3 regions of the Actinoplanes derwentensis genome follow, and region 1 is predicted to be linked to each of the others. Evidence: riboswitches for the same ligand, from Rfam matches in the RefSeq annotation. Region 1 holds a riboswitch; each other region holds the start of a gene.
What was found. Region 1 has a riboswitch for ZMP and ZTP ahead of BLU81_RS30930 (glycine hydroxymethyltransferase). Riboswitches for the same ligand answer to the same signal wherever they lie in the genome.

Region 1 (3,266 bases):
CGTTCTTCATGGTCACGAAGAACGGGTTGGTATCCGTCTTGGTGATCAGCCCGACAACCGGCTCCCCGGTGCCCCGATTGCACGCGGCCCCGCTGAGAACGAGCATCACGCAGACCACTGCTTTCCCGAACCCGCGCATGCCCCCTCCGAACACATCGAGAGATGACGCTGCCTCTGGCAGTAGACGCCCACCCTCCCTGAGTGTCAACAGCAGGTTTCTCGGCAGTTACATTCAGCTACGGCGCGGGCTTGTCTTGCGGCCGATCAACCTGGCGAGAAATGGCAAACGCCGCCTTCACCGGAACGGATCCGATGAAGGCGGCGCTTTGGGAAGAACTGTCAGCCGAGGTCGACCGACGGGTAGAGCGGGAACGGGGCGAGAAGTTCGGTGGCCTGCTTGCTGATCCGGTCGGAGAGGGCCGGGTCCAGGGTGAACTTGGCCTTCGAGCCCTCGGCCGGGGTGGTGGCGGCAAGGACCGTGTGGATCAGGTCGGCGATCTGGTCCATCTCGGCGACGCCCAGGCCGCGGCTGGTCAGGGCCGGGGTGCCGACGCGGATACCGGAGGTGTACCAGGCGCCGTTCGGGTCGTTCGGGATCGCGTTGCGGTTCGTCACGATGCCGCTGTCCAGCAGGGCCTGCTCGGCCTGGCGGCCGGTGATGCCGAACGGGTGCACGTCGAGCAGCACCAGATGGTTGTCGGTGCCGCCGGAGACCACCTGCACACCCCGCTTCAGCAGGCCCTCGGCCAGAGCCTGGCTGTTGGTGACGATCTGCTGGGCATACGTCGCGAACTCCGGCCGACGGGCCTCGGCGAACGCGATCGCCTTCGCGGCCATCACGTGCGGCAGCGGGCCACCGAGCACCATCGGGCAGCCGCGGTCCACCTGGGAGGACAGCTCCGGCTGGCAGAACACCGCACCGCCACGCGGGCCACGCAGGCTCTTGTGGGTAGTGGTGGTGACGATGTGCGCGTGCGGGATCGGGTTGTAGTCCCCGGTGAACACGCCACCGGCGACCAGACCGGCGAAGTGCGCCATGTCGACCATGAACGTCGCGCCCACCTCGTCGGCGATCTCGCGCATCTTCGCGAAGTTCACCTTCCGCGGGTACGCCGAGTAACCGCCCACGATCACCGCGGGCTTGAACTCCTTGGCGCTCTCCCGCAGCGCCTGGTAGTCGATCTGGCCGGTGGCCTGGTCGACACCGTAGGAGCGCTGGTCGAACATCTTGCCGGAGATGTTCGGCCGGAAACCGTGGGTCAGGTGGCCACCGGCGTCCAGAGACATGCCGAGCAGCCGCTGGTTGCCAAACGCCTGCCGCAGCTCGGCCCACTCGGCGTCGGTCAGGTCGTTGATCTGCCGCTTCTCGAACTTCTTGAGGAACGGCACCTCGACCCGGTCGGCGAGGATGGCCCAGTAGGCGACCAGGTTCGCGTCGATGCCGGAGTGCGGCTGGACGTACGCGTACGGAGCCCCGAACAGCTCTTTCGCGTGCTCGACGGCGATCGACTCGACGGTGTCGACGTTCTGGCAGCCGGCGTAGAACCGGCGGCCGATGGTGCCCTCCGCATATTTGTCGGAGAGCCAGTTACCCATGGCGAGCAGGACGGCCGGAGAAGCGTAGTTCTCACTGGCGATCAGCTTCAGCGACTCACGCTGATCGGTCAGCTCTTTCGCGATCGCATCAGCGATCCGCGGGTCGACCGTGCGGACCACCTCGAGCGCGGAACGGAAAGCGACGGACTCGGCGTTCAACTCTGCAGACATGGGACCTCCCTATCACGTAGCGAAGAGGCCCAGGCGCACGGCATGTCGTCGTCTCGACGGAGCCGCTCCCCGATGGTCAGCCCATCCGAACGCGCCAGTCACGGCCCGGACCCAGCATACCGGCGGTACCGGAACCCATCACACCCATTGCCCGTGACGCGGCCGACTCCACCGTCATTCAATCCTCTTCCAAACGCAGAAAAGGCCCACCCGGTCACCCGGGTGGGCCTTTCCATACGTTTGAGTCCGGCGGCGTCCTACTCTCCCACACCCTCACGAGTGCAGTACCATCGGCGCTGGAGGGCTTAGCTACCGGGTTCGGAATGTAACCGGGCGTTTCCCCTCCGCTATGACCACCGAAACAGCCATCAGCGAAACATCAACCAGCAACCCGAGGACCGGACTTCTCCGGATCGGGGTGGTTGTTCGTTTGCTGTGAATCACACAGTGGACGCTAAGCACAAAATTTAGGGTGGTTAAGCCCTCGGCCTATTAGTACCGGTCAACTCAACACGTTACCGTGCTTACATCTCCGGCCTATCAACCCAGTAGTCTAGCTGGGAGCCTTACCCACTCAAGGTGGTGGGATACCTCATCTCGAAGCAGGCTTCCCGCTTAGATGCTTTCAGCGGTTATCCCTTCCGAACGTAGCCAACCAGCCATGCTCCTGGCGGAACAACTGGCACACCAGAGGTTCGTCCGTCCCGGTCCTCTCGTACTAGGGACAGCCCTTCTCAAGTATCCAACGCGCACGGCGGATAGGGACCGAACTGTCTCACGACGTTCTAAACCCAGCTCGCGTACCGCTTTAATGGGCGAACAGCCCAACCCTTGGGACCTGCTACAGCCCCAGGATGCGACGAGCCGACATCGAGGTGCCAAACCATCCCGTCGATATGGACTCTTGGGGAAGATCAGCCTGTTATCCCCGGGGTACCTTTTATCCGTTGAGCGACACCGCTTCCACTCGCAAGTGCCGGATCACTAGTCCCGACTTTCGTCCCTGCTCGACCCGTCAGTCTCACAGTCAAGCTCCCTTGTGCACTTACACTCAACACCTGATTGCCAACCAGGCTGAGGGAACCTTTGGGCGCCTCCGTTACCCTTTAGGAGGCAACCGCCCCAGTTAAACTACCCACCAGACACTGTCCCTCGACCCGATCAGGGCCGCAAGTTAGATACCCAAACCCAACAGAGTGGTATTTCAACATTGCCTCCACCCGAACTGGCGTCCGAGCTTCACCGGCTCCCACCTATCCTACACAATTAAATTCAGATACCAATGTCAAGCTATAGTAAAGGTCCCGGGGTCTTTCCGTCCTGCCGCGCGTAACGAGCATCTTTACTCGTACTGCAATTTCGCCGGGCCTGTGGTTGAGACAGTGGGGAAGTCGTTACGCCATTCGTGCAGGTCGGAACTTACCCGACAAGGAATTTCGCTACCTTAGGATGGTTATAGTTACCACCGCCGTTTACTGGCGCTTAAGTTCTCCGCCTCG
Region 2 (3,266 bases), 4.6 Mb from region 1:
TCGCTCTCACCTCATTCGTTTCGAGGACGTTTCCGATCTTGAGCGTGCTCATCCAACGCGTGTACCCGCCGGTAGTCAACGATTGCCGACGACAGACTCGTACATTGACGGGATCGTCGCCACCGCCTACACCGGCCAACCGCCGGGATCGGCTTGTTCGCCGAGCGCGAACCACCTGCCATTGTGCAAGATCATCGATGGGGCGAGGATGATGCGATGACCTCCTACATCTCCCACACCGCCGTGGACTGCACCGACGCCTACACCCTGTCGCGCTGGTGGCAGACCGTCCTGGACTGGACCGACGACCCGGCCGACCCCAACGAACCCGGCCACGAGGAATGCCTGATCCTCTCCCGAGACGGCCGGCACCGCGTCCTGTTCATCCAGGTACCCGACGGCAAACAGGGCAAGAACCGCATCCACTTCGACCTGCGCCCCACCGAAGGCGGCCGCGACGCCGAACTGGCCCGGCTGCTGGCCCTGGGCGCGACCGAGGTGCACGACCTGCGCAACCCCGACGGCACCGGCTGGGTGACCCTGGCCGACCCGGAGGGCAACGAGTTCTGCATCCTCCGCAGCGAGACCGAGATCGCCGGCTGACCAGCGGTGGCCGGATGAACCCGGCGACAGGTCAGGGCGTGACCTGTTCGGTCGCGGGGATGCCGGTCCGGCCGTCCACCAGGGCGATCGCGGTGCCGGCCAGCGGATCGCGGGCGTGTACCGCGTGGAACATCGGCGACGACGGGCCGCCCAGATCGACGATCGTGGCGCCGGCGCCCTGAACCACCCGCATCAGGTGCGGTGGGGCGGTCAGGTCGAGACGGGAGACCACGCCGGGACCCGCCCACACCGGGACACCCCGAAGGACGCCGGAGAGTTGCAGGTGGAAGTGGCCGCAGAGCACGGCCTGGACGTCCCGGCCGGCGATCACCTCGGCAAGCCGGTCGGCGTCACGCAGGTTGATGGTCTGCATCCACTCCGACCACTGCGGGGCGATCGGCGGATGATGCAGGACGACCACCGATCCGGCGGGCGCGGGTTCGGCCAGCAATGCCCGCAGCCACTCCAACTGGTCGTCGCTCACCCGTCCGTGCACCTCACCGGGAACCAGGCTGTCCAGGGTGATCACCCGCAGTCCGGCGACCTCGCTGACAGCGGCGCAGTCCGGGCCCGTACGGCCGATGTCGTCGCCGTTGAAGTCGCGGTGCCCACTGCCGAAGACGGCTCGGAACGCGTCACGGGAGTCGTGATTGCCGGTGCAGTAGAGGTGCGGGATGCCGCGTTCCCGGGCGAAGTCCCCGACCTTGCGCAGCAGGATCCCACAGCCTTCCGCGGAACCGTCGTCGGCCAGATCCCCGGACACCACCACGGCGTCGATCGCCGGCACGTGGCGCACGTCGAACAGGATGCGGTCGAGAGCCGCGGCGGCGTCGACCGCGGGATGCAGCAGATGCGTGTCGGACAGATGCAGAAGGCGATGGGCCACGGGTCATGCTCCTCATCGTGGTGATGAGGAGCACCCAGGCGGTCGATGCTCCGGCTGCACTCCCCGGTGGTCAGTCCACCCGCGCCAGTCGTGTGGCCCGAAAATAACATGAGATCCATGCGGGCGGGCGTCGATGGCTGACACGGTCAGTGGCCGTCTCCGGGCGGGCGGGCGGTGGGCAGGTCGGCGTCGGTGATGTGCCGGACCACGCGGCACGGTGTTCCGACGGCGACGGTCATGGCCGGGATGTCGCGGCTGACGACGCTGCCCGCCCCGATCACCGCTCCGTACCCGATCCGCACTCCCGGCAGCACCACCACGTTGCTGCCGATCCACACCTTGTCCTCGATCGTGATCGGCTTCGAGAACCGCCGGAAGTCCTCCCGCAGCTCCGGATGGATCGGATGTCCGGTAGTGGTCAGCGTGACGCCCGGCGCGATCATCACGCCGTCCCCGATCCGGATCTCGACGTCGTCGACGAAGGTGAGGTTGACGTTGCCGAAGAAGTCGTCACCGATGTGCACGTTGCTGCCGAACCCGGCGTGAAACGGCGCCAGCAGCACGGTCCGCTTCCCGACCGACCCCAGAATCCGTTCCAGCAGCTCCCGCTTCCGGTCGGTGTCACCGGGCCGGGTGCCGTTGTAGTCGAAGATCAGGTCAGCCCGCCGCCCCGGCCCCAGAAAGGCCGCCTCCGTCTCGGTGTAGAACACCCCTTGCCGGATCCGCGCCAGCACCTCGTCCTCACGTTCGGTCACGTTCGTCACCTCTCCGGGCGGTCAGAGGACACCGGTCGTGTACCAGTAATCCGGCCGGTCAGAGTATCGGCGAAGTCCATGGTGGCCCGGATCTGCCCGTCGTCGAGGTGGCGTGCCGCCCACGCGAGTTCGACGAGGTCGACGGGCCACGGGTGCGACACGTTCCACGGAATCTCCGCGATCTCCAGGCCGAGCCGGGTCACCGGCACCTCCGTGGCCCCGGACAGGTCGGCTGCCGACATGCCCCGGAGATCCAGCAGCCGGGTGAGGCGGGCTCCGAAGGGTTCGAGATCGGTCACCGCGCCACGATAAGCCGTACCGGCGCTGTGGTGGTCTTTGAATTAGGGTCGGTGAAGTGAGCAGTGAACTGATCTCGATCTGTTTCGACGCGGAGGATCCGGGTGGGCAGGAGGTGTTCTGGGCGGCGATGCTGGCCGGGGCGGAGAGCCGTTTCGGGGTGACCTTTCGGGCCGCCCGGGTGCCGAAGATCGGGCTCAACCTGATGCACCTGGAGTTGACCAGCACGTCTTCGGCGGATCAGCTCGAGACGGTCGCCAAGGTGCTGCGGCTCGGTGGGCGGCACATCGACATCGGTCAGGACCCGGCCGATGGTCACGTGGTGCTCGCGGATCCGGGTGGCAACGAGTTCGACGTCATCGGGCCGGGCAACGAGTTCCTCGCCGGGTGCGGGTTTCTCGGTGCCGTCTCGTGTGACGGCACCCGGGCGGTCGGCCTGTTCTGGAGCCGGGTGCTCGGCTGGCCGCTGGTCTGGGACCAGGGCGAGGAGACCGCGATCCAGCATCCGGACGGCGGCCCGAAGATCACCTGGGGCGGGCCGCCGCTGAATCCGAAGAACGGCCGGGTCCACTTCGAGGTGGCGGTCGCGGCCGGTGTGGACCGTGCGGCCGAGGTGGAGCGGCTGCTGTCGCTGGGTGCCACGCAGGTGGAGCCGGAGGTCTTCCTCGACCCGGACGGCGACCGGTTCCGCCTGCTCGATTCGGGGCGCTGAAAGACATCTCGGA
Region 3 (3,266 bases), 2.0 Mb from region 1:
AGGCCCGGTTCAGGAATGTCGCGTAGACCGCCACCACCGGGTGCAGCCCGCCCATCGCGAGACCGGCCGCGCTGGTCGCCGCGTGCTGCTCGGCGATGCCCACGTCGTACGTCCGCTCGGGGTATTTCTTGGCCAGCGCGGCGATCCCGGTCGGCTCGGCCATCGCGGCGGTGATGCCGACCACGTCCGGCCGCTCGTCGGCGATCGCGACCAGTTCCTCCGCGAAGACCTTGGTCCACTTCAGCGCCGACGACGTCACCAGCTTGCCGGTCTCGGCGTCGAACGCGCTCGGGCTGTGCCAGCAGTCCGCCTCGTCCGATTCGGCGGGGCGGTAGCCGTAGCCCTTGCGGGTCACCGCGTGCACGATGACCGGCGCGTTGAAGCCCTTGGCCCGGCGCAGCGCCGACTCCATCGCCTGCTCGTCGTGGCCGTCGACCGGCCCGATGTACTTCAGGCCCAGGTCCTCGAACATCGGCTGCGGGCTGACCGCGTCCTTGATGCCCTTCTTGACCGCGTGCAGCACCTCGAAGACCGGCTTGCCCACCAGCGGGGTCTGGCCCAGCGCGTCCTTGACCAGGTCGAGCACCTTCTCGTAACCCGGGTTCAGGCGCAGCGTGGAGAGGTGGTCGGCGAGACCGCCGATGGTCGGCGCATACGACCGGCCGTTGTCGTTGACCACGATCACCAGGCGGTTCTTCGTGGCGGCGATGTTGTTGAGCGCCTCCCAGCACATGCCGCCGGTCAGCGCGCCGTCACCGACGACCGCGACCACGTGCCGGTCCTCGCCGCGCAGCGCGAACGCCTTGGCCAGCCCGTCGGCGTAGGACAGGGCGGTGGAGGCGTGCGAGTTCTCGATCAGGTCGTGCTCGCTCTCCGCCTGGTTGGGGTAGCCGGTCAGGCCACCCCGCTGACGGAGCAGGTCGAAACCGTCCTGCCGGCCGGTGAGCATCTTGTGCACGTACGCCTGGTGGCCGGTGTCGAAGAGGATCTTGTCGCGAGGGGAGTCGAAGACCCGGTGCATCGCCAGGGTCGTCTCGACGACGCCGAGGTTCGGGCCGAGGTGACCCCCGGTCCGCGCCACCTTGGCCACGAGGAAGTCACGGATCTCGGCCGCGAGCAGGGGCAGCTGCTCCGCGGACAGTCGCTTCAGATCACCGGGGCTGGTGATGCTGGACAGCAGACCGGCCGGGGTCGAGGGGGAGTCGCTCATGAGGCATGAGTCTATCCGCGAGGCGCACGGACGCGACTTGAGCGAACGGACCGTCACCAATCCTCCACACAATTGGTACATCCACCTATCCGTTCGTTCATCACCCCGGCTGGCCGCCCGATCGAGTCGTCCGGCATCCTGGAAGACACGCAGCGACTGGCGGCACGGGGATGGTCGAACCATCGGGGAGCTGCTCGTCACGAGGGAGTCGACCGCCTGGGCTCCCCGCTGAGGGAGACACATGTCAACCGCACGCCTTCTGCCCGGCGCCCCCGTCGCCGAGTCGGTCCTGAACGACGTCCGTGACCGGGTCACCGCCCTGAAAGCCCGCGGCGTGAACCCGAGCCTCGCCACCATCCTGGTCGGCGACGACGACGCCAGCGCCGGCTACATCCGGATCAAGCAGAAACAGGCCGCCGAGCTGGGCTTCGAGTCCCCGCACGAGCACCTGAGCGGCGACATCACCCAGGCCGACCTGCTCAAGGTGATCGCCGGCTACAACGACGACAAAAACGTGCACGGTGTCCTGATCCAGTACCCGATCCCGGCCCACCTGGACTACGACGCCGCCTTGCAGACCCTCGACCCCGACAAGGACGTCGACGGCATGCACCCGCTCAACATGGGCCGCCTCGCCGTCGGTCTGCCCGGCCCGCTGCCCTGCACCCCGGCCGGCATCGAGGCGCTGCTGGCCTTCCACGACATCGAGGTCTCCGGCCGCGAGGTGGTCATCCTGGGCCGCGGCGCGACCCTGGGCCGCCCGCTGGCGATGCTGCTGGCCCAGAAACGCCCCACCGCCAACGCCGCGGTCACCGTCGTGCACACCGGCGTCAAGGACTGGCCCCGCTACGCCCAGCGCGCCGACATCCTGATCGCCGCGGTCGGCGTCCCCGGCATCGTCAAGCCCGAGCACGTCCGGCCCGGCTCGGTGGTGATCGGCGCCGGCGTCCGCTACGAGGGCCGCCGCCTGCTCCCCGACGTGGACGAGTCGTGCGCCGAGGTGGCCGGCGCCATCACGCCCCGGGTCGGCGGTGTGGGCCCGACGACGGTGGCGATGCTCTTCCGCAACGCGGTGGCCGCCGCCGAAAGATCAAACCCCTGATCTCGTACGCCTACCCAGAGCCCCGTGCCTACCCCGCAAGGTAGGCACGGCGCCAGGCCGCCCCGCGGCTGCCGGGCCGAATGCGGTGCCCACCGTCACCCCACCCCCAGCGTGGAAAGTCCGGGCCCGATTCGCACCCCAACTCACCACACACCAAACCCGCGCGCACAGCGTGGTGAGTTAGGGCTCGAACCGAACCCCAACTCACCACGCACCGAACCGGCACGCACAGCGTGGTGAGTTAGGGCTCGAACCGAACCCCAACTCACCACGCACCGAACCGGCACGCACTGCGTGGTGAGTTGGGGTTCGATGCGCACCCCAACTCACCACACGGGGTCAGGCGGGGACGAGGTGGGCGACGCACTCGACGTGCTGGGTCATCGGGAAGCAGTCGAAGGCACGGAGGCTCTCGATCCGCCAGCCCTCGGCCCGGAACGTCTTCAAGTCCCGGGCCAGGGCCGCCGGGTCGCACGCGACATAGGCGATCGCCCGTGGCTTCGCGGCGGCGATCGACCGGACCACCCGGGCGCCGGCTCCGGCCCGCGGCGGGTCGAGGACCACCAGGTCGACCGGGGCGGTCAACCGGCGGCGGGCCAGCGCGAGGTCCACCCGGGCCTCGACGATCTCGGTTCCGGCCAGGTTCGCCAGGTTGTTCCGGGCCGCGGTCACCCCGGTCGGCGAGGACTCGACGACGACCGTGCGAGCGCCGGTCCGTTCGGCGAGGGCCGCGGCGAAGAGGCCGGCACCGCCGTACAGATCCCAGCAGACCTCGCCCGGCTCCGGCCGCAACATCTCCAGAACCGCCCCGACCAGCGTGTCGGCGGCGGCCGGATGCACCTGCCAGAAACCCTGCGGCGGCACCCGCCAGACCCGGCCGGCGGCCTGCTCGATGACCTCGGTCGGCCCGGTCAGCCGGATCAGCCCGGCTTCGGCGGCCTCGCTCAGGTCGTC

Region 2: it holds a riboswitch for ZMP and ZTP, as region 1 does, so the genes downstream of both, BLU81_RS11240 (metallophosphoesterase) here and BLU81_RS30930 (glycine hydroxymethyltransferase) in region 1, are expected to answer to the same signal.
Region 3: it holds a riboswitch for ZMP and ZTP, as region 1 does, so the genes downstream of both, BLU81_RS40580 (bifunctional 5,10-methylenetetrahydrofolate dehydrogenase/5,10-methenyltetrahydrofolate cyclohydrolase) here and BLU81_RS30930 (glycine hydroxymethyltransferase) in region 1, are expected to answer to the same signal.

Annotation. Positions count from the first base shown of each region.
Region 1 covers NZ_LT629758.1:7,032,569-7,035,834, forward strand. Annotated here, with positions in the region: gene BLU81_RS30925 (substrate-binding domain-containing protein) at 1-139, opposite strand, end outside; gene BLU81_RS30930 (glycine hydroxymethyltransferase) at 340-1,767, opposite strand; ZMP/ZTP riboswitch at 1,788-1,879, opposite strand; rRNA gene rrf (5S ribosomal RNA) at 2,012-2,128, opposite strand; rRNA gene BLU81_RS30940 (23S ribosomal RNA) at 2,240-3,266, opposite strand, start outside.
Region 2 covers NZ_LT629758.1:2,404,322-2,407,587, reverse strand. Annotated here, with positions in the region: gene BLU81_RS11250 (ABC transporter ATP-binding protein) at 1-52, opposite strand, end outside; gene BLU81_RS11245 (VOC family protein) at 217-603, shown strand; gene BLU81_RS11240 (metallophosphoesterase) at 635-1,489, opposite strand; ZMP/ZTP riboswitch at 1,515-1,591, opposite strand; gene BLU81_RS11235 (sugar O-acetyltransferase) at 1,636-2,244, opposite strand; gene BLU81_RS11230 (hypothetical protein) at 2,250-2,543, opposite strand; gene BLU81_RS11225 (VOC family protein) at 2,600-3,253, shown strand.
Region 3 covers NZ_LT629758.1:9,064,623-9,067,888, reverse strand. Annotated here, with positions in the region: gene dxs (1-deoxy-D-xylulose-5-phosphate synthase) at 1-1,210, opposite strand, end outside; ZMP/ZTP riboswitch at 1,353-1,439, shown strand; gene BLU81_RS40580 (bifunctional 5,10-methylenetetrahydrofolate dehydrogenase/5,10-methenyltetrahydrofolate cyclohydrolase) at 1,452-2,312, shown strand; gene BLU81_RS40575 (class I SAM-dependent RNA methyltransferase) at 2,652-3,266, opposite strand, start outside.